2 regions of the Candidatus Defluviilinea gracilis genome follow, and region 2 is predicted to be linked to the other one. Evidence: riboswitches for the same ligand, from Rfam matches in the RefSeq annotation. Region 2 holds a riboswitch; the other holds the start of a gene.
The links. A riboswitch is a leader RNA that binds a small molecule or an ion and turns the genes downstream of it on or off. The one in region 2 is predicted to bind cyclic di-GMP.
Positions count from the first base shown of each region.

Region 1 (9,242 bases), on a different contig from region 2:
CGGCGATATCATCACCGCCAATTACGCCAGCGCCGGCGCCATAGCCACCGCGGGAATTGGATCGTATCCGATCACGGCAACTCTCAATGACCCCGGTGGGCGGCTTGGGAACTACACTGTCACCTTGAATACCGGCACACTCACCGTAAATACCCGAGGGCTGGTTGTTACCCCGACGGACGCAAGCAAGGTCTACGGATCGGTGTTCAACGCCTTTACCGGCGCGATCGTGGGCATTCAGAATGGCGACCCGATCACGGCAACTTACACAAGCCCCGGCTCGCCGGCAACCGCCATTGTGGGAGCCTATCCGATCACAGCCACATTGAACGCGCCGGCCGGCGTACTCAACAACTACACCGTCACATCCAACACGGGCACGCTCACCGTGACTCAACGCGACCTGACCGTGACGCCCGCAGATAAATCCAAAGTGTACGGAACGGTCTTCACGGCGTTTACCGGCACGATCACCGGCATTCAAAACAGCGATCCGATCACCGTCACCTACGCCAGCGCGGGGGCGCCCGCCGCGGCGGCAGTGGGTGATTATCCGATCACCGCCACATTGAACGACCCGAGCGGCCGGCTCCCGAACTACAACGTAATTCTTGGAACGGGCACGCTCAGCGTCACGCTGGCAACCACATTGACCGGCGTCACATCCGACAACAACCCGGCGGGCGTGGGCGATCTTGTCACTTTCACCGCCACCGTCACCTCCAGCGCGGGAACGCCCACCGGCACCGTCACGTTCTACGATGGCGCAAACTCAATGGGCACCGTGACCCTGGCAGGCGGGGTGGCGACCATCAGTACCAACACGTTGAACGCGGGTTCGCATACCATCACTGCGGTGTATAGCGGTGATGCCAACTTTGCCGGCAGCACTTCCGCGCCGTATGTTCAGGGTGTGGGACAAACAGTCTCGAACACCGTTGTCACCTCGAACGCGAATCCCTCCGTTCTGGGTCAAGCGGTTACATTCAACGCGATTGTTACCGCATCGACCGGCGTTCCAACCGGCACAGTAACATTCAACGATGGCGCGACGGTCTTGGGAACTGGCGCATTGAACGCCGGTGTAGCGACCTTCACAACAAACGCTCTCACCTCCGGGTCGCACAACATTACCGCTTCCTATGGCGGAGACGCCGACTTCTTCGGGAGCGTATCCGCTGTGCTCACGCAGATCGTCATCCCGAACACGACCATCGACACTACGCCGCCCGACCCAGATAACGACCTGACCCCGATATTCACGTTCAGCAGTACCAGCGCCACAGGCACTTTCGTCTGCCGCATCGACGGCGCGCCTTTCGCCCCGTGCAACTCCGGCAATTCGTTTGGTCCGCTTGTCGCGGGGAATCACACCTTTGAAGTCGCCGCGGTGGATACCTTCGGGAACACCGACCCGACGCCCGCATTGTACGTTTGGACGATCGACACCTCCACACCAGACACCGATATCGATTCATCCCCGCCCGCCGTCACAAACAGCGTGGACGCGGCGTTCGCCTTCTCCAGTCCATCACCAGACACCGCCAGTTTTGAATGCCAGCTAGATGGCGGCGGTTTCGCCGCATGTACAAGCCCGCAAAATTATCTAGCGCTGGCAGGCGGACCTCACATCTTTGAAGTGCGCGCGATCGACGATGCCGGCAACCCAGACCCCACCCCCGCATCGTACAACTGGATGGTCGACCTCGGCTACCCAACCGTGATCGGGAGCGAGCCCGCCAACAACGGCGTAACGGGACGCAACACCACGAGAATAACGGTGAATTTCAGCAAAGACGTGAATCAGGTTAGCAACACAGATCTCGGGTCTGCCACGAACCCTGCCAACTACCTCTTGGTGGATGATGGTCCCAACGAAACCTTCGATACCGTTTCATGCGCGGGCGGTTTGATTGCCGATGATGTACTCATCCCGATCGCCATCCCCACGTATAGCAATGGCACGGGAGCGGGTCCGTTCATCGCCACCTTTGTCATCAATGGTGGGATCGGTCTCACGGACGGCAATTATCGACTGTTCGTATGCGGAACGACTTCCATCCTGGATGTGGCTGGCAACGAATTAAACGACGGACTCAACGATACGGCGATCACCTTCACCGTCGTGCCGCGCGTTCCCGGCGGTGACGGAGACGGCGACGGTAATGGACGCGGCAATAACTCAAACCTGGGATCCGGATTCCTTATCCCTGTGACGGGCTTCGCGCCGGGGAAGATTACCATACTTCCGGAGCAACCCGCAGATCAGCAATACGCCGCCACCGACGTTTGGATGGAAATCCCGCGCCTCAAAATAAAGATCCCGATCGTGGGCATTCCGCAAACAAAGAACGGATGGGACGTGTCATGGCTTGGAAACAAAGGCGGTTGGCTCAACGGTTCGGCATTCCCCGGCTGGGATGGCAACTCGGTCATTACCGGTCACGTATGGGATGCGAACAACAACCCCGGTCCGTTCGCCAACCTCGTCAACCTGCAATACGGAGACAAGATCAAGATCCACGCATTCGGTCAGGTTTACACATTCGAAGTAACCGCCAGCGCCCTGATCCTGCCGAGCAACACAAAAGCCGCGTTGAAACATGAAGAAACACCCTGGTTGACCCTCCTCACCTGCGAAAACTACATCGCAGAGACCGACACCTACACCCACCGCCGCATGGTGCGAGCTGTGCTGGTAAGCGTCACGCCGGAAAAGTAAAGATCATTTCACGAATCAGAAAAGCCGCTCAACATTGGGCGGCTTTTCTGATTCATGGAACATTGAGGTCACAAACCATTTGCTTCCCAAAGTTCCTCATATTCCGCTTTAGGGATGGCGATCACAAACAGCCTGCCCCAGGTCGAAATACCGTCTTTTTCGATGCAGGTCTGAAAGGTGACGTATCCATCGCTCACGAAGACGCGCTTGAACATCTGGTTGACCGTGAGGGTTTCATCGCGGTCCAAATTCTGAAAGGAACTGTAGGGACTGTTGGGTTGTAATGCCTGATATTGCAGGATCTCATACACAACAAAAGTTTCCACCTTGCTGTCGCCGTATACGATCCGCACTTCATCGCCGGCTTCCAGGTTGAAGAAGGATTCACCGGCGAGGTAATTGTGAGCCACCAGCCCTACCGTGCCATACCCTGCCGCCATACGGAATTGAGTGACGCGGTCCTCCTTACTCGAAAGAAAGCCCGGGTTATCGAGCGGTTGCTGCGCCACGCGATACGCCATCACATTCGGAACATAGACGCCGCGCACTACATTTTCCTCCCCGGTGTGAACGGATTGAACAAACTCTGAAAAATTGGGTAGCGCGGCGGCGTCTTGTTTCTTCATTGCCAGCGCGGGCATCGCATTCAGCAAAAGCGATGCGGCGAGGCTGAGCAGAATACCGGCTCGCGTGAGCCAGCGTATATGTTTTTGAGTGAGCGCCATTCGAAACCTCCGTTTCGATAAAAGCGCTCAACAGCAACCTAATGGTTAGGTAATGTTTTCGGCAACCTGGCAATCGTAGCCACACTCGCATGTGACCGTAGACCCATGGCTTTGCGTCCCCGCCTTTCGGCGGGTTTGCCTTTATCGAACAAATTGAATTTGACCCGATACAAAGCGAGCCGGGCAAAGGACTGCCAGGCTCGCGGAAATAAACAAAGCGTTATTTCTTCGGCAACCTGGCGATCATGGTCGCGCGATGCGCGACGGTAGATCCATGGCTTTGCGTCCCCATCTTTCGACGGGTTTGCCCTTATCGGATTTTGTTAATCGCAGTATAGCAGAAGGTTACAGATTTTCACTTTGCATTTCGGTTATAACGGCTTACAGGAGTGCAATGGGGGCGGGCGAAAACAAGTAAACAGGTAGACAGGTACACACGTAAACAAGTGGTTCTTGTATACGTGTTTCCGTGTCTACTTGTCTACGTAACTCCGTGTCTACCTGTATACATCCCTCCGTGCTACACTTGCATCCTCAAATTCAGATGAACAACAACTCAAATCAGCGGCTCCCAATGTGGATCAAATTGCTCTATGGCTCAGGTGATTGGGGCATCTCGAGCATCGGCATGATGCGCTCGATCTTCCTCGCCATCTATCTCACCGATGTGGTCGGGCTGGAACCGCGTCTGGCTTCTTTCGGCGCGCTGGTCGGCATCGTCTGGGACGCGGTGAACGATCCCATCATCGGCATCCTCAGCGACCGCTTGCAATCGCGCTGGGGCAGGCGGCGTCCGTTTTTGCTGTGGTTCGCCATTCCCTTCGGCTTGAGTTTCGTCATTCTTTGGTCTGCGCCAAATTGGGATAACCAGATCGCGTTGTTGATCTATGTGACTCTCTCCTTCATGATCTCCGACACGTTGACGACTCTCGTCTCGGTCCCGTTTCTTTCGCTGACCCCCGAACTGACCCCCGATTACGACGAACGCACCAGCCTGACGAGTTTCCGATCGTTCTTCCAACTGGTCGGCGCGCTTGCCATGGTCATCGCCGCGCCGACAATTATTGACATGGTGATCGAGGCGGGCGGCTCGCAACAACAGGGATTTATGACCGTGGGCGCATTATTCGGCGCGGTCGGCGCGATTCCCCTGCTGTTGATCGGGCTTCTGCTCCGGGAAACTTCCACGCCCGAACAGCAAGAATCCCTGCCCTTTCGAGAAACATTACGCGCCGCATGGAAGAACATCCCGTTTCGCTATGCGGTCGGCATCCACATGCTGAACTGGTCGGCAGTGGATATGGTGGCTGTGGTTTTTCCATACTTTTTACTTTATTGGGTGGCGAACGGAAACTTGCTGGCATCTGTCAAATTTTTGGGCATTGACCTGGCATACGAATCCGCGTTCTTCGGCATCCTCATGTTGGTGTGCATCCTGTTCGTGCCGATTTGGTTATGGATCTCAAAGATCCGCAACAAGCAGGAAGCGTACGCGATCGGTATGATCCTCTGGGTGGTCGTCACATTTCTTATCTATTTGATTCAACCGGGCAACACGATGGAATTATTCACGCTCTCCGCCCTCGCAGGGATCGGCATCTCAGCCGCGTACACATTGCCCGACGCGATGTTCGCCGACGTGATCGAATGGGATGAACTGCGGACCGGCAGGCGGCAGGAGGGAATCTTCTACGGCATCCGCACGCTCATCCGCAAGTTGACCGGGGCGCTTGTCCTCTTTTTGACTCTGCAGGCATTGGGCTGGTCGGGCTATGTTTCTCCTCCTGAGGGCGCGCTTCAATTCACGCAAAGCGACTCGGCATTGCGCATGATCCGCTTATTGGTTTCACCCTTCGGGGCGATCATGCTTTCAGGGACGATCATCCTCGCATGGCTATTCCCACTCTCGCGCGAGAAGCATCATCGCATTCAGGAGTTGTTGGAAAAAAGGCGAGCAAAAGTATCCGAATAACAGACCCAATATGAAAACTGGTGGGAGGCAAATCAACCGAGTTGACCTATAATGAGTCAAACGGAAAACTTGATGGTAGACATTCCCTCCGGCACCGTCACGTTCCTCTTCACTGATATCGAAGGTTCGACCAAACTCGCGCAGGCGCATCCTGACAGGTGGGAGTCGCTACGTGAGAAACATCACGCCATGTTGAAGGAAGCCATTGAATCGAAGCGCGGTCATATCTTCCAAATCATCGGCGATTCATTTTGCGTGGCATTTCATACAGCGGGCGACGCGCTTCGCGCGGCGATAGATGGTCAGCGCGCGCTTTCACGGATGAACGATGACGGCGGAAGGACGAATTCATCATTCATCCTTCATAATTCATCCTTGCTCTTAAAAGTCCGCATGGGGATTCACACGGGCGAAGCCGAAGCGCGCAACGGAGAATATCGCGGCTATCTCACGCTCAGCATGATCCAGCGCGTGATGTCGGCGGGGCATGGCGGGCAGATCTTGTTATCGGGCGCGAGCGAGATTCTCCTGCGCGGACAACTGCCAGCGGAGGTGTCCCTGCGAGACATGGGCGAACGCAAACTCAAAGACATTCCCCAGCCCGCGCGAATCTTTCAAGTCGTCGCGCCTGATTTGCAAAGCGATTTCCCCGCCTTGCGCGCGCTGGATGTTTTCCCGAACAACATCCCCACACAACTCACAAGTTTCATCGGGCGCGAAAAAGAAATGCTCGAAGCGACTCAAATGTTGCAGCAATCGCGTTTGCTCACGCTCACTGGTTCGGGCGGAACGGGCAAAACAAGACTTTCATTACAAGCGGCATCCAGCCTCCTTGAACAATTCAAAGACGGCGTGTGGCTCATCGAACTCGCGCCCATCTCTGAGCCTGCGCTGGTTCCGAACACGGTGGCGAATGTTCTTCGTCTGCGCGTGGAGGATTCGCGTCCGCTGATGGATGTAGTGATGGATTGGCTGCGCGACAAAGAAGCCCTGCTGATTCTCGATAACTGCGAGCATCTCATTGACGCCTGCGCGCAATTTGCGAACACGGTTTTGCAGAACTGCCGCGGCGCGCGCATCCTTGCCACCAGCCGCGAGGCGTTGGGCATCGCGGGCGAGGTCGCCTATCGCGTGCCGTCCCTGCCGACGCCGAATGAGGCGACGGATATCAAACATCTTGAAACGTTCGACTCGGTGAAGTTATTCGTCCAACGCGCGACTCTGACCCTGCCGACGTTTCAACTCACGGATGCGAACGCCTCATTGGTCGCCCAAATCTGCTCCCGCCTCGACGGCATTCCCCTCGCTTTAGAGTTAGCCGCGGCGCGCGTCAGGGCGCTTTCGGTGGAACAAATCGCCGAACGATTGGACGACCGCTTCCGTTTATTGACGGGCGGGAGTCGCGCCGCGTTGCCGCGCCAGCAGACGTTGCGCGCGTTGATAGACTGGAGTTACCAACTCCTCAGCGAAGAGGAACGTCTCTTGTTCAGACGGCTGGCGGTCTTCGTCGGCGGGTGGACGCTCGACGCCGCCGAATCAGTTTGCGGTGAGGAGCGCATCGTCCCCGCAGGGGGAAGCGGGTTGGACATCCTGGAGTTGATGACTCGTCTCGTGGATAAATCTCTCATCAACGTCGAGCATAGCGGAAGCGAATCCCGTTACCGCCGACTCGAAACCATCCGACAATATGCGCGCGAGAAATTGTTCGAGACCGATGAAGTCGCTTCACTGCGCGACGCGCATCTTGCCTATTTTGCTGGGCTTGCCGAACGCGCCGAACACGGCTTGCAGGGACGCGCGCAAAAGCAATGGCTGGCGCGGCTCGAAGCGGAACACGATAACCTGCGCGGTGCGTTGGAGTGGTCGCTTAAGTCTCAACCTGAAACGGGTTTGCGGATCGCGGTGGCGCTCAGGGAATTTTGGGATACGCATGGACATTTGACGGAGGCGCGCAAGTGGCTGGGAATTTTTATGGATGCGACGAAGGAACTTCCGCCGACATCGTTACGCGTGAAAGCGCTCTTTGCGAGAGCGTTGTTCGCTTCGCGTCAGGGCGATGCGGAGGGATGGAAAACGCATCAAGACGAAGGTTTTGCGCTTGCCGAGTCGCTTGAGGATGCGCGGGGCATCGCGCAGGGGCTTGTGTCGCAGGGACTCTTCAAGGAGTATTTCGAGAACGATCTCGAAGCGGCTGAATCGTTTTACCGCCGCGCATTGGAATACGGACGTAAACTGAACGAAAAACTTCTCATCGGTCAGTTATTGGGACCGCTGGCTGGATGCTCGCTCAAACGGTACGAGTATGCGCGCGCGGAGGAAATCTATCGCGAGAGTCTGTCGTTGTTCCGCGAGGCGGAAAACACAAAAGAGATCGCGGGCGCGTATGGAAACCTGGCTGAGGTGGCGTTAGCGCGGCGCGACGATGAATCGGCGCGCGCCTCCGCGGAGGAAAGCCTGGCGTTGTATCGTGACTTGGACGACAAGCACGGCGTCGCTACTGCTTTGCAGACGTTGAGCATCGCATCCCATAATCAGGGCGACGTTCAGCAGGCGCAGATGGCGGCGGAGCAGGGCGTGATGTTGTTTCGTCAACTGGGAGACCGTATTTGTTTGGGTTTGACTCTCTCGGTGTGGGCGCGGCATGTTCTCGGCGGAAGTGACGCGGCGCGCGCAGAGGAAATCGTTCAGGAGGCGATGAAGGTTTTACATGAGGTGGGAGAAATGTCGGCAGAAATCGGCGCGCTCGATGTGGCGGGGCGCGTCGCGTTGGCGCAGGGCGACTTGCCCAAAGCGCAAAAACATTTTCGAGAGGGAATATCGCGCTTGAAGGACTCGAAAGAAGTCAGCCAACTCCCGTCATTACTGGAGGGATTGGCGAACGCGCTGGCGCAATCCTCGCAAACACGAAACGCAATTCTGTTGTTGGGCGCGGCGCAGGCGTTGCGCGGGCGCATCTATCTGACGCGGATGCAATTCGAAACGGCGGAGTATGACGCGCTTCTGTCTGCACAGCGGGAAGAGGCGGGCGGGGATTTTCAGTCCATGTGGGAAGACGGTTGCGCGTTGTCAACGGAACAGGCGATTGAGTTGGCTTTGAGTTGAGAAAAGGAGTTGAGGAATGAACCTGAAATCTGTTTGGTCGGCGCTCGAAGAAAGTTCTGAAATTTTGTTTGGCAATTATGCCTATCCCGCCGCAGACAAAGCCGCAGAGGAACTTTCATTGCCTGACAATTTCTACAACTGGGTGCAGGCGATTTGGCTGTTCGATACTAATCTGTTTACCATCGCCCAGCTCATGCGGTGTTTTCCATACGGACTCGCACAGGCGAACGATGAAAGGTTGACCGCCGCAGTTCAGCAGGGATATTTGGTATCTGATGGTCAGGGAAAATATCGCGCCACCGAGTCGGGAAGAACCGCCGCGTTTCGACTCATCAAAGAGGGGAATGAATTGATGGCGGCTCTCGCTCCCATGCCCAAAGAGTCTTTGCAGACGCTTGGCAATCTTCTCGCCAGAATTTCAGACACGGCTTTTAGCTTTCCTGAACCGCCCGCGCATGTCTTGATAAAAGCCAAACAAGACCTCTACGAGCGGGCGGGAATATTCGCGACACTCGATGGCGTTGTTGCCCACTTCCTGCTGTTGGAGGGTCACCGCGACGATTGTTACATTCCCACATGGAGCGCGTATGGAGTCGAGGGCCACACGTGGGAAATGCTCGACTTTCTCTCACAGAACGACGCGCTGACATTCGATGATCTGCACAGCAAACTCAGCCGTCGCGGCGTGACGGAGGAAGTCCACGCGGAGGATGTGAGGGAA
Region 1 covers NZ_DBNHEF010000078.1:61,107-70,348, reverse strand. The annotation lists gene AC16KF_RS15265 (sortase) at 1-2,722, shown strand, start outside; gene AC16KF_RS15260 (sortase, YLP family) at 2,791-3,447, opposite strand; cyclic di-GMP riboswitch class I at 3,505-3,597, opposite strand; cyclic di-GMP riboswitch class I at 3,675-3,766, opposite strand; gene AC16KF_RS15255 (MFS transporter) at 3,992-5,419, shown strand; gene AC16KF_RS15250 (adenylate/guanylate cyclase domain-containing protein) at 5,471-8,521, shown strand; gene AC16KF_RS15245 (helix-turn-helix domain-containing protein) at 8,538-9,242, shown strand, end outside.
Region 1: another riboswitch for cyclic di-GMP. It lies ahead of AC16KF_RS15260 (sortase, YLP family); the one in region 2 lies ahead of AC16KF_RS11315 (immune inhibitor A domain-containing protein).

Region 2 (9,242 bases):
CAGGTCGCACCATAAAACGAAAAACCCGATCAGCTTATCGTCTTCCAATGCGCGGATCGAAAAATAGTACCGCTCAGGTTTGAAGCCATTCTCAGCGGCTTTCTCGACCCACTCTTTTACTTTGCGCGCCGAATACATCTCAGCCGGGTCGGCATCTGCCAACCGGTGGAATTCCGAATCGCGCTGCCAATTCGCCTGAATCTTCGAACGCGACTCGGGGTCTTCCGACGTTAAGCGGACAAGTTGCCCGCGAAATAGATCGTTCATCTTATTCTCCTTCGCTTCTTTCTACGGGGAAGCCTGCTTCGCCCATTCATCCTTCAACAAGCCCATCACCAACAAATCCCAACGGCGGGCATCGCGCTCCAGAGATTTTCTCCGGCGCACTTCTTCCACAAAGCCGAACTTTTTCGCCAGCGCCAGTCCCCCCTCGTTGTACTCCGGAATGTACGCAGTGACGCGGAACATGTTCAACTCCGAAAACGCAAAGCGGAGGAGCATTTGCGCCGCTTGTGCGCCGAATCCTTTGCGGCGGTCATCGGGCGCGCCAATGCCGAGGCGGATGGTGCAGTTCCCGTTCGCCCACTCGATACGGTGGATCATCGCTTTGCCGATCAAGCGGTCATCCTCCCGCGCGCGGATCATGAAGTGATAAAAGTCCTTATCGTCCTCCATATCCTTCTCGAGCTTTTCGTAACGCTTCTTCACGATCGCCGCCGACATGGGACGCGCCGGCTCGCTCTCGTACAAGCGCAAGAACGAAGCGTCATGCGTCCACTTGGATTCGACCTCGGGGTCTTTCTCAAAGTCAATGGGGCCGAAGCGAATATCTTTTCCTTCGAATAGTTGTGTAGCAATGCCAGACATGATTTTCTCCATTTCCCCTCTCCCACAGGGAGAGAGCCAGGGTGAGGGAAATAAAAACAGCCACGGGGACGCCGTGGCTGTCGAATACGTAAAAAGTATCCTAACGATGAGCAGGCGCAATCCCGGGTCGGGTAAATTCTTGTTGACCAACAGTGAACTTGCTGAAGAACATGGGTCGCGCCTCCTTCCTTGAAAATTTTGTACGGGCGCGAGTGTAACATGCCGGCAGATTCCCCGTCAAGACACTAGAAAGGCAAAATCTAAATGGTAGCCTGGAAAACCGACACAAATACAATTCCTCTCCACACCGTATTGATCGTTTCCGATCAGCAGAATTCAGTCGCGGCGTGGGATGCCCTCTTCAGCCAGCGGAATTGTATTGTGCTCAGCGAATCAAGCCCGCGATATGCGATTCAAGCCGCCCGTCTGGTTGCCCCGTCTCTTGTGTTGGTGGATATCCAACTTACGCGGGACGAGCGAGTCGAACTCCTTGGAGAGTTGCGCAAAGCCAGCCGCGGTCCTATTATCGTGCTTGTTTCGGCAAACACCGCCCAATTGGCGATCGAAGCCAACGAGTCGGCGGCAGATGAGTACCTGCTCAAACCGGTCAACCCGGCCGTGCTGGTTGTCAAAGCCATGGCATGGCTTGCTCAAGCCCGTTAGCATAAACAGGTATTACGCCTGGCGTTTCTCTCCCTCCTCCTTCTAAGTCCAACACTCCCGTGAACATTCACGGGAGTGTTGGATTCGATCATGGGTTGTTGATGTTGATCAACCCCTGTTGAAGTTTATCGAGCATGTCCTGCGCATCCTTTTGCTTTCCGGGGCTGAGCAGGTTGGGGTCCACGTCGCTCAGCCCCAAGGGAGATTGAACCGTGACGCCTCCCTGCCCCGCTACAAGTTGGGACCAGGCGTTTTGAATTGCCTGGATCACATCCGGCTGAATCGTCATCACCCAGCCGCCGGGGCGCTCGTCTGGGGTGGCTGTGCCGATGAGTAGCGCGCCGGTCGTGCCGATGTATGTCAGCAGGTCTGGGTCTGCCACATCCGGGTAAACGAAAAGCGTGTCCACCTCTCGTTGGAGGATGAGGTAATCGGCGTATGGACCATAGCGCGCGGGGTCTTCATCCGTCGGAATTTCCACGAACTGCGGGTAGCACGATTGCAGGTTTTCCACGAGGCAGAAGGAGGGGAAGAAGATCGGGCGGCATAATCCGCAATGAAACGCCATGCCGTTGCGAAAGGCAACTGCGGCTTGTTGCGCGTCGGCGTTCCCTTTGGGCATGATCATACCGATGCGATAATCTTCGGTGAGGAGCGCGGCAGTATAACCAGCCAGAAAGGCGGCGAGGCCGGTCTGACCTTCACCCCCCAACGCGCTGATGTTGCCGCCGGGCAGAATGCCCGGGATGTTGATCGAGAGGAATTGCACTTGTGGCGCGGCGGCGGCTAAAACCGCAATACCGGGATCGGGCGGAAGCGCAATCACGATCTTTAGCCCTGGTTCCGTTAGGTCTGCTTCTGTGATGGAATCACGCACCTGGAAGCGATATCCTGAACTTTGCGTAAGATCGTATACCGTAGTTTGGTAGAGGTTCGATGTTTCGGGGTCAAGGTTTGCCGGCAGGATGAGCACCGCCAGTGGAATGGTCGGTGTTGCGGTAAGAGTCGGCGGGATGACCGGTGTTTCTGAAGGCAGTGGTGTGGATGTAGCGGATGGCTCATTCGCTCCACAGGCATTCAGAAGGAAGATCAGCAGTAAAGCGGCTCTTTGGAAGATGTTTCGCACAAGGTCTCTCCGGTGTTGGAATGAACAGATTATACACGTTGCAATAAAAGGAATATGGTCGCGCAATAACGCCGGATACGAGAATGTCGGACTCTGCCAAATCGGGGTGAATTTTCGTACTACAATTCAAGGAACCTTCTCGCCTGACAAGACGTCGATTAATTGATCGACTGCTTGTCTTTTGAGCGAATCCCATTTAAAGGAGACAGTATCATGAAATACCGTTGGGTTCCATTGTTGATCGTCAACGTATTCTTGCTGGTGAGTTGCGGAGGAGGGAGCGCTGGCGAACCCGCCTTAGACGCGCCGCAGGAGCCGCAACCCGTCCCCACTCAAGAGGTTGCTTCAACTCCGGACAGCGTCCTTCCCCAACCGACCCCTCAAGAAAAAATCGACTTTTCCAACGCGCCGGTAGAGAAATTTGTCGGCATCGCGAAAAACGATCTTGCCCGCTCTTTGGGAATCACGGTCGAGCAAGTGGAGCTGGTAAACACCCAAGCCGTCACCTGGCTCAATTCCGCGTTGGGATGCCCCGCGCCCGGTAAAATGTATGCGCAAGGACAGGTGCCCGGTTATCGAATCGATTTGTCTGCCAATGGGCAGGAATATACGTATCACACCGATCTAAACGGCAATTTTGTGCTCTGCCCCGCCATAGATCAAGAAGAAGGTTTGCCAATCGGACCAACCACCGGACCGAATATTGGCGTACCGATCCCATAAGCGCATCAGGCTGATTAAGAAATTGCGCCCCGAATGAATTCATTCGGGGCGCAATCTTTAACTCTGAACTTGCTGTTATCTTACTTTGGCGCGACGAGCACGTATGCCCAGCCGTTCCATTCACTGACGACCGTGATGGTAACGCCAACGCCAGGCAACGGAACGCTCGACCAGCCGTTGTTGCCGATGGAGGAATCGGGAGCTTCCCAATACCCCAACGTATCGTCGAAGCGGGAATTACCCGGGTAGCCGCCATAGCACTTCTTGACGGAGTTGACGTTCAAACAAATCCGGTCGACACGGTTGACGCCGAATGTCGAGTCGAATGCCTGAACGCGCGGGCGCCATGCCGTTCCATCGGGGCGCAGCATCATATTGGAATGCGCGTCGACCGGCAGGTAGAAGCCGCCGCATGTGCCGGCAGAGCAATAGTCGCCGACGTTGTTATCCGCGAAGGAGTAGTCGAGATACCAGATCAACAAGCCGTCTTGATACGGATAGTGCTCAACCCAATTTCCCTTATTCGGATCATTGAGGAAGCCGAAGTTGTAGGGACCCGTCTTCAGAGACTTGTCGTACCCAATATACTTGCGGTATTCAGCGATGTAGTAGTTGGCGTAGGACTGCGTTACGGTGCCGTTTGTGAGCGAGAAACCGCTGTACGTCCAACCCGGATCGGTCTCGCCGCCATCGACAGGAAGACCGGTCACACTGATTTCATCCACCGAGAAGCCGGTCGTTGCGACAGCGCTGTCAGTCCAATAGCGGAATCCAAGGGTCACGGTCTGGCCGGCATACGCTGAAAGATCGGCGGTCAGATCCACCCATCCGCCGGATGCGCCGGTGATGCCTTCACCAAAGTTCTGACCATTCGGATCGTCATTTGTGGAAAGGTTGGTGGCTACGTTTGTGCCATTGACAGTGAGGTACGCGTAGTCCCATTCCGTCTCGATGTCATAATTCACTTTGGCAGAAAGAGACACAGCGCCGGCGGGCAAGGTCACATCGCGGGTCATGCTATTGTCGAGATCATTCCCAGCGCCGGAGAAATAGTAGTAACTTCCGGCAAAGGGATCGCCGATGAAGCTTTCCACTTCCTTGTCGGGCAAAAGCACGAGAAGCTGTTGCGGGTCGGCAGAGTTAAACTCAGCGGGACCCATCTTCAAGAAGGCTGTCTCGTCGTAGTTTACAACCGCGGCATTCGACCAGCCCAAGTACAGCTTTTCGTATGCGCTCATGTGAATCGGTTTGGTGCCGATACCGTCAGCCGCCTTGCCAGAAGCGCCATAGGAACCACTGGACATAAGAGTCCAGAAGCCCGTGGAGTTCTCAGCGCCGCCGGTGTTACCGGATGTATCGTAGAGATCGGGAAGTCCAAGGTCGTGCGCAAACTCGTGAGCAAATACGCCTACGCCACCGTTCTCAGGTTCAACCGTGTAATCCCCAATCCAGTAACTAGATCCGCCAACTTGAAGACCACCCAATTTATTAAACGCAGGTCCTGCGCTTCCCTGGAGGGTATAGTAGGCATACCAGCGGTGGCTCCAAATGGCATTGGTGCCTTGCGCGCCGCCACCGGTCTCCTCGCCCTCGCCAGCGTGAACAGCCTGGAAGTGGTCGATATAACCATCAGGTTCGTTGAAGTTGGCATCGCCATCGTAATCATAGCGATCCCAGACATCGAATTGACTCAGGTAGGCATCGATCTCGGCGGGGGTTTTGCCAGCGGCAATCTGGTTGTTATACCAGGTTGAGGCGGAATCGCGAATGAAAAGCCAGGTTGTCGCGCAGACAATGCTTCCGCAATAATTTGCGCCGTAGCGAGCCTCGTTATAAGGCACGGTGACCCAATCTTCCACGGTGCCGTTAACCGCATACCGGCCGGACGACTGCTCGATGTAGAAATTGCGCATCGAGTTGGCGCCTGGGGTGGTATCAAAAAGCATTTTGTTGTACATGCTTTGGCTGAAATCGGCTGTCCAGATCGTGGTGTTATCCACCGCGCGATCGGGCTCGGGAATTTCATTGTGAAGAGGTCCGGCTACATCGCCGTAGGAGGAGTGGATCTGAGTGCCGAACTGACCCAGCAGGGTCCAGATCGTATCTTCACCTTCACGCTCCAACTCGACATAGCGGTCTCTATAGAATGGGTAGACGTGTTCGCCCCCATCCAAATAAATACTACCATCCCCCGCCTTACCATGGAACTTCGCTTCCAAGCCCCTCAATGTGGCGGCGTATTGCCGTTCACCAAGCGGATGCGGCGCATTATCGACATCCGAGCCGAGCATCGGGTCGGCTGGAACGGGAGGCGCCGCGCTTGCGATAGGGACGACTGCGATCACTAAAAGCGCCGCAATCATTGTTACATGAAACCACTTTGCTTTCATAACTATTACTCCTCTTATAGTTTGACTTGCAGACTGTGGATTGAATTGTGACTTATTCGATATGGAAAAGGAGACACCTCCTTAATTAAATATCCGCCATACATACAATGGCGGTCTGGCGGTCTTCCAACTCCTACGCAGAAAGGTGGAAGATCCATGACTTTGCGTCCCCACCTCACGGTGGGTTTGCCTTTTTGACAGATTAATAATAAATTAACTCATTGCAAAAAGCAAGTAATGTGTAACCTTTTGCTCGGATGAAATGATGCCCATAAGTCATAGCAATCTTTTATTCTGGAGCGCCTCCAAATGCGCGGAGATTTTGAGATACTTCTCTTTGCATTCTCAGCGCTTCATGAAAGTTCAGGAAACAGTTCGATTTGCCGGGTTACCGGCATTGACGCGGCGCCACAACGCCAGAATTCGGCTTCATGGTCGACGAGGGGGATCGCATTTGGATTTTTTGTCCGCTAATCCTTCTCGGAAAAATTCGCGCAGGTTGGCGAAGAGTAGCGGATTCGCAGACAAAGCGTCATGTTGCGAACATGGAGATTTTCTAATGCGATTGCCCCGCGTGGTCGACTGGGGATCCATTCGGTATAATGCCGCATATGGTCAAACGACTGATCGACAACCTTGACATCATCATCCCGATTGGGATCGCCATACTGTCCATCGTCGGGATGCTCTCTGTCGTATTAATTTTTTTCCTCGGAAAACCGCAGGCGGAAATTTCAGCCGAAGCAACGGCGACGCCTTTTCAATTCCTGTTCCTTGGAACTCTCACTTCGACTAAAGAGCCTACCTCAGCCACCCAACTCCAGAAGGATAAAACCCCCACAATCCCTACACTGCCTACTATCGAAACGAGGCAATCCTCAGACCAGACAATTACGCCTTCGCCTCAACCGCGCTCCGTTTCAGCAGGAACACTTACATCAACATCCGCATCACCTATTACTTTCACGCCGGGCGGGGTTGGCACGCCCACAACTAATGCGACAACATCCTCCGCGATCAAAATTGACGATTTCGACGATTTCATTCTTTACGACGGCGGGTGGATCAGCGAAACAGTCGACGCGGCATATGAAGAAACCCTTTCCATCTCCATCCTCATCGACGACACGGCAACCTTTACTTTCACGGGAACTCAATTCATCATTGGGTATGTGGCAGACCCCCAGTTGGGAACCATGACCATCGCCATCGATGGGAATACTCAAACCCTTAACCAATCCACTGGGTCAGAATGGTCATCCCCCAAATTATCACCGGGCGAACATTCCGTTACCCTCACCCACGCCTCCGGTGAAATTATCTATCTCGATTACATCACCATACTGGGTTCGCCTTGACGCCCAAAGGTATAATTCGACCTTATGTCTAAACGCTTCTTGATCATCTCCATCCTCCTCGCGGCATTGGTCACGGCGATCGCAACCGCCTACTTCATATACCGACCCAATGCCGAACGAGTGATCAAATTCCGCGCATGGATGGACAACCCCGCTTCGCATCCCAAGTGGAAGCTGACGGCCGGTTCCCAATGCGGGCCCGCCCCTTTCCTCTTCCCCACCGACGGGTTTGCCGGCTTCCTATGGGGCGATTCCTTTGGGATTCGTCACACCCACCAAGGCATCGATATCTTCGGCGGGACCGAGGTGGGCATTACGCGCGTGATTTCGGCATACCCCGGCTACCTCACGCGCCTGCCGGAGTGGAAATCTGCCGTGATCGTGCGCGTGCCCAGTGACCCGCTGAACCCCGGCGCGCAGATCTGGCTTTACTACACCCACATGGCTGATCGTTTCGGCAATTCTTTCATTGCGGAAGAATTTCCCGCCGGCGTTTCCGAAATCCCTGTGGAGGCTGGGACATTCCTCGGCTATCAGGGTGATTACTCCGGCGACCCGAACAACCCCGTTGGCATCCACTTGCATTTTTCGATCGTGGAAGACGATGGGACGGGGCAATTTAAAAATGAAATTGAGATCGAAAACACGCTGGACCCGTCGCCCTATTTGGGGTTGCCGTTGAACGCCAAAGAAAACCCCGATCAGGCGCCGGTGTGCGGTTCGTGATTTTTCTTCACAGTGCGGTTGCTCGCCGGAACGCGGCGCATCGAATATATTCAGGATGTGGAATCAGCCTGCTCATGCCGAATCAGATTGAACTGGGGAGTGAAGCGGTTTGTGCGTCCAATATAAAACAGCCGAGGGTATCGTCGGAACCATGTTCGCGTCGTTGGAGGAATGAGGAATAATGAAGGAACTTTTTGATTATCGGGAAAAACTTCTTGCGCGCCTGCTCGAGGCGGCTAAGCAATTCCGCAGTGAATGTCTTGCGGTGAAGGATCCCTTCGCCCCATTGCTGGAAGGCGGCTGGAACGCGCATCAAACTGCCGCGCACATACGCGATGTGGACGCGCAGGCGTATGGCTTGCGAGCGCGCCGCGCGGCGTTGGAGGATAACCCCGAGTTTCAAAATTTTGACGGGGACGCGTATGCCGCGGAGCATTACAACGCGAACGAATCACTGGCAGGCTTGTTGAATGGATTTGTAGCGAGCGTGGAAGCGCTGGTTGAATTTTTGCGGCAACTCCCATCTGCCGCATGGGCGCGCGAATCGCGTCACGTAGAATTAGGGAATGGTTTTACTTTGCAGACCTGGGTGGAACGCGATCTCGCGCACATTGAGGAACATTTGGCGAGTCTGATGAACGGGAAATGACTTTTACCACAGTGGGAAACCGATGAAGCGGAAGAGGGACAGGAAGAACGGTTCGTACATTTGCAAGCCGACCAGGGCGACGATCGCCCCCAACACCGCGCCGGCGAGGATATCCGAAACATAATGCACGCCCATTGCCACGCGAGCCAACGCGACCAATGGCGCCCACAGCCATAAGAGTATGGCAAGCCAGGCGGGACCAAACCACGCGGCGACAACCGCGATGAAGAACGAACGCGCCGCATGCCCGGATGGGAATGAATGCGGATCGGTGTTTCGATAGATGCTTCCCCACTCGCCCTCAGGGCGGCTCCTGCGCACAGTGAATTTGATTCCCATCACCAGCGCCGCCAGCCCCCCGATGCCGACGAACTGAATGACCGCCCATTCTTTCCAAAACGAATTGCCCAATGACCATAAGATTGCCATGGCGATCCACCAAAACCATGAATCGCCGGAGTGCGCGAAGAAGACTGCTACAGCGCGCAATGCGCCTGGCTTTTCAGCCACGCGCATTTGATCGGAAAGACGGGCATCCCTTTCAAGGATGGTTCGGAGGCTCATGCGCGCTTGGCTTTGGGCTTGAGCCGCGCGGTTTTTGAGACAGTCGTCTTCTTCTTGGGCGCGGCGGGTTTCTTTTTCGTTGTTCTCTTCGCCATGGTCCGCGCCTTTGAGGCGGCTTTGCGTTGGGTCTTCGCCAGGTCGGCGCGCAGGAGTTCGAGTTGATGCGGCTTGTCCAC
Region 2 covers NZ_DBNHEF010000068.1:80,412-89,653, reverse strand. The annotation lists gene AC16KF_RS11340 (GNAT family N-acetyltransferase) at 1-267, opposite strand, end outside; gene AC16KF_RS11335 (GNAT family N-acetyltransferase) at 289-867, opposite strand; gene AC16KF_RS11330 (response regulator) at 1,132-1,530, shown strand; gene AC16KF_RS11325 (hypothetical protein) at 1,619-2,656, opposite strand; gene AC16KF_RS11320 (hypothetical protein) at 2,870-3,379, shown strand; gene AC16KF_RS11315 (immune inhibitor A domain-containing protein) at 3,460-5,769, opposite strand; cyclic di-GMP riboswitch class I at 5,876-5,970, opposite strand; gene AC16KF_RS11310 (hypothetical protein) at 6,381-7,127, shown strand; gene AC16KF_RS11305 (M23 family metallopeptidase) at 7,152-7,853, shown strand; gene AC16KF_RS11300 (DinB family protein) at 8,035-8,502, shown strand; gene AC16KF_RS11295 (phosphatase PAP2 family protein) at 8,506-9,066, opposite strand; gene AC16KF_RS11290 (NTP transferase domain-containing protein) at 9,063-9,242, opposite strand, start outside.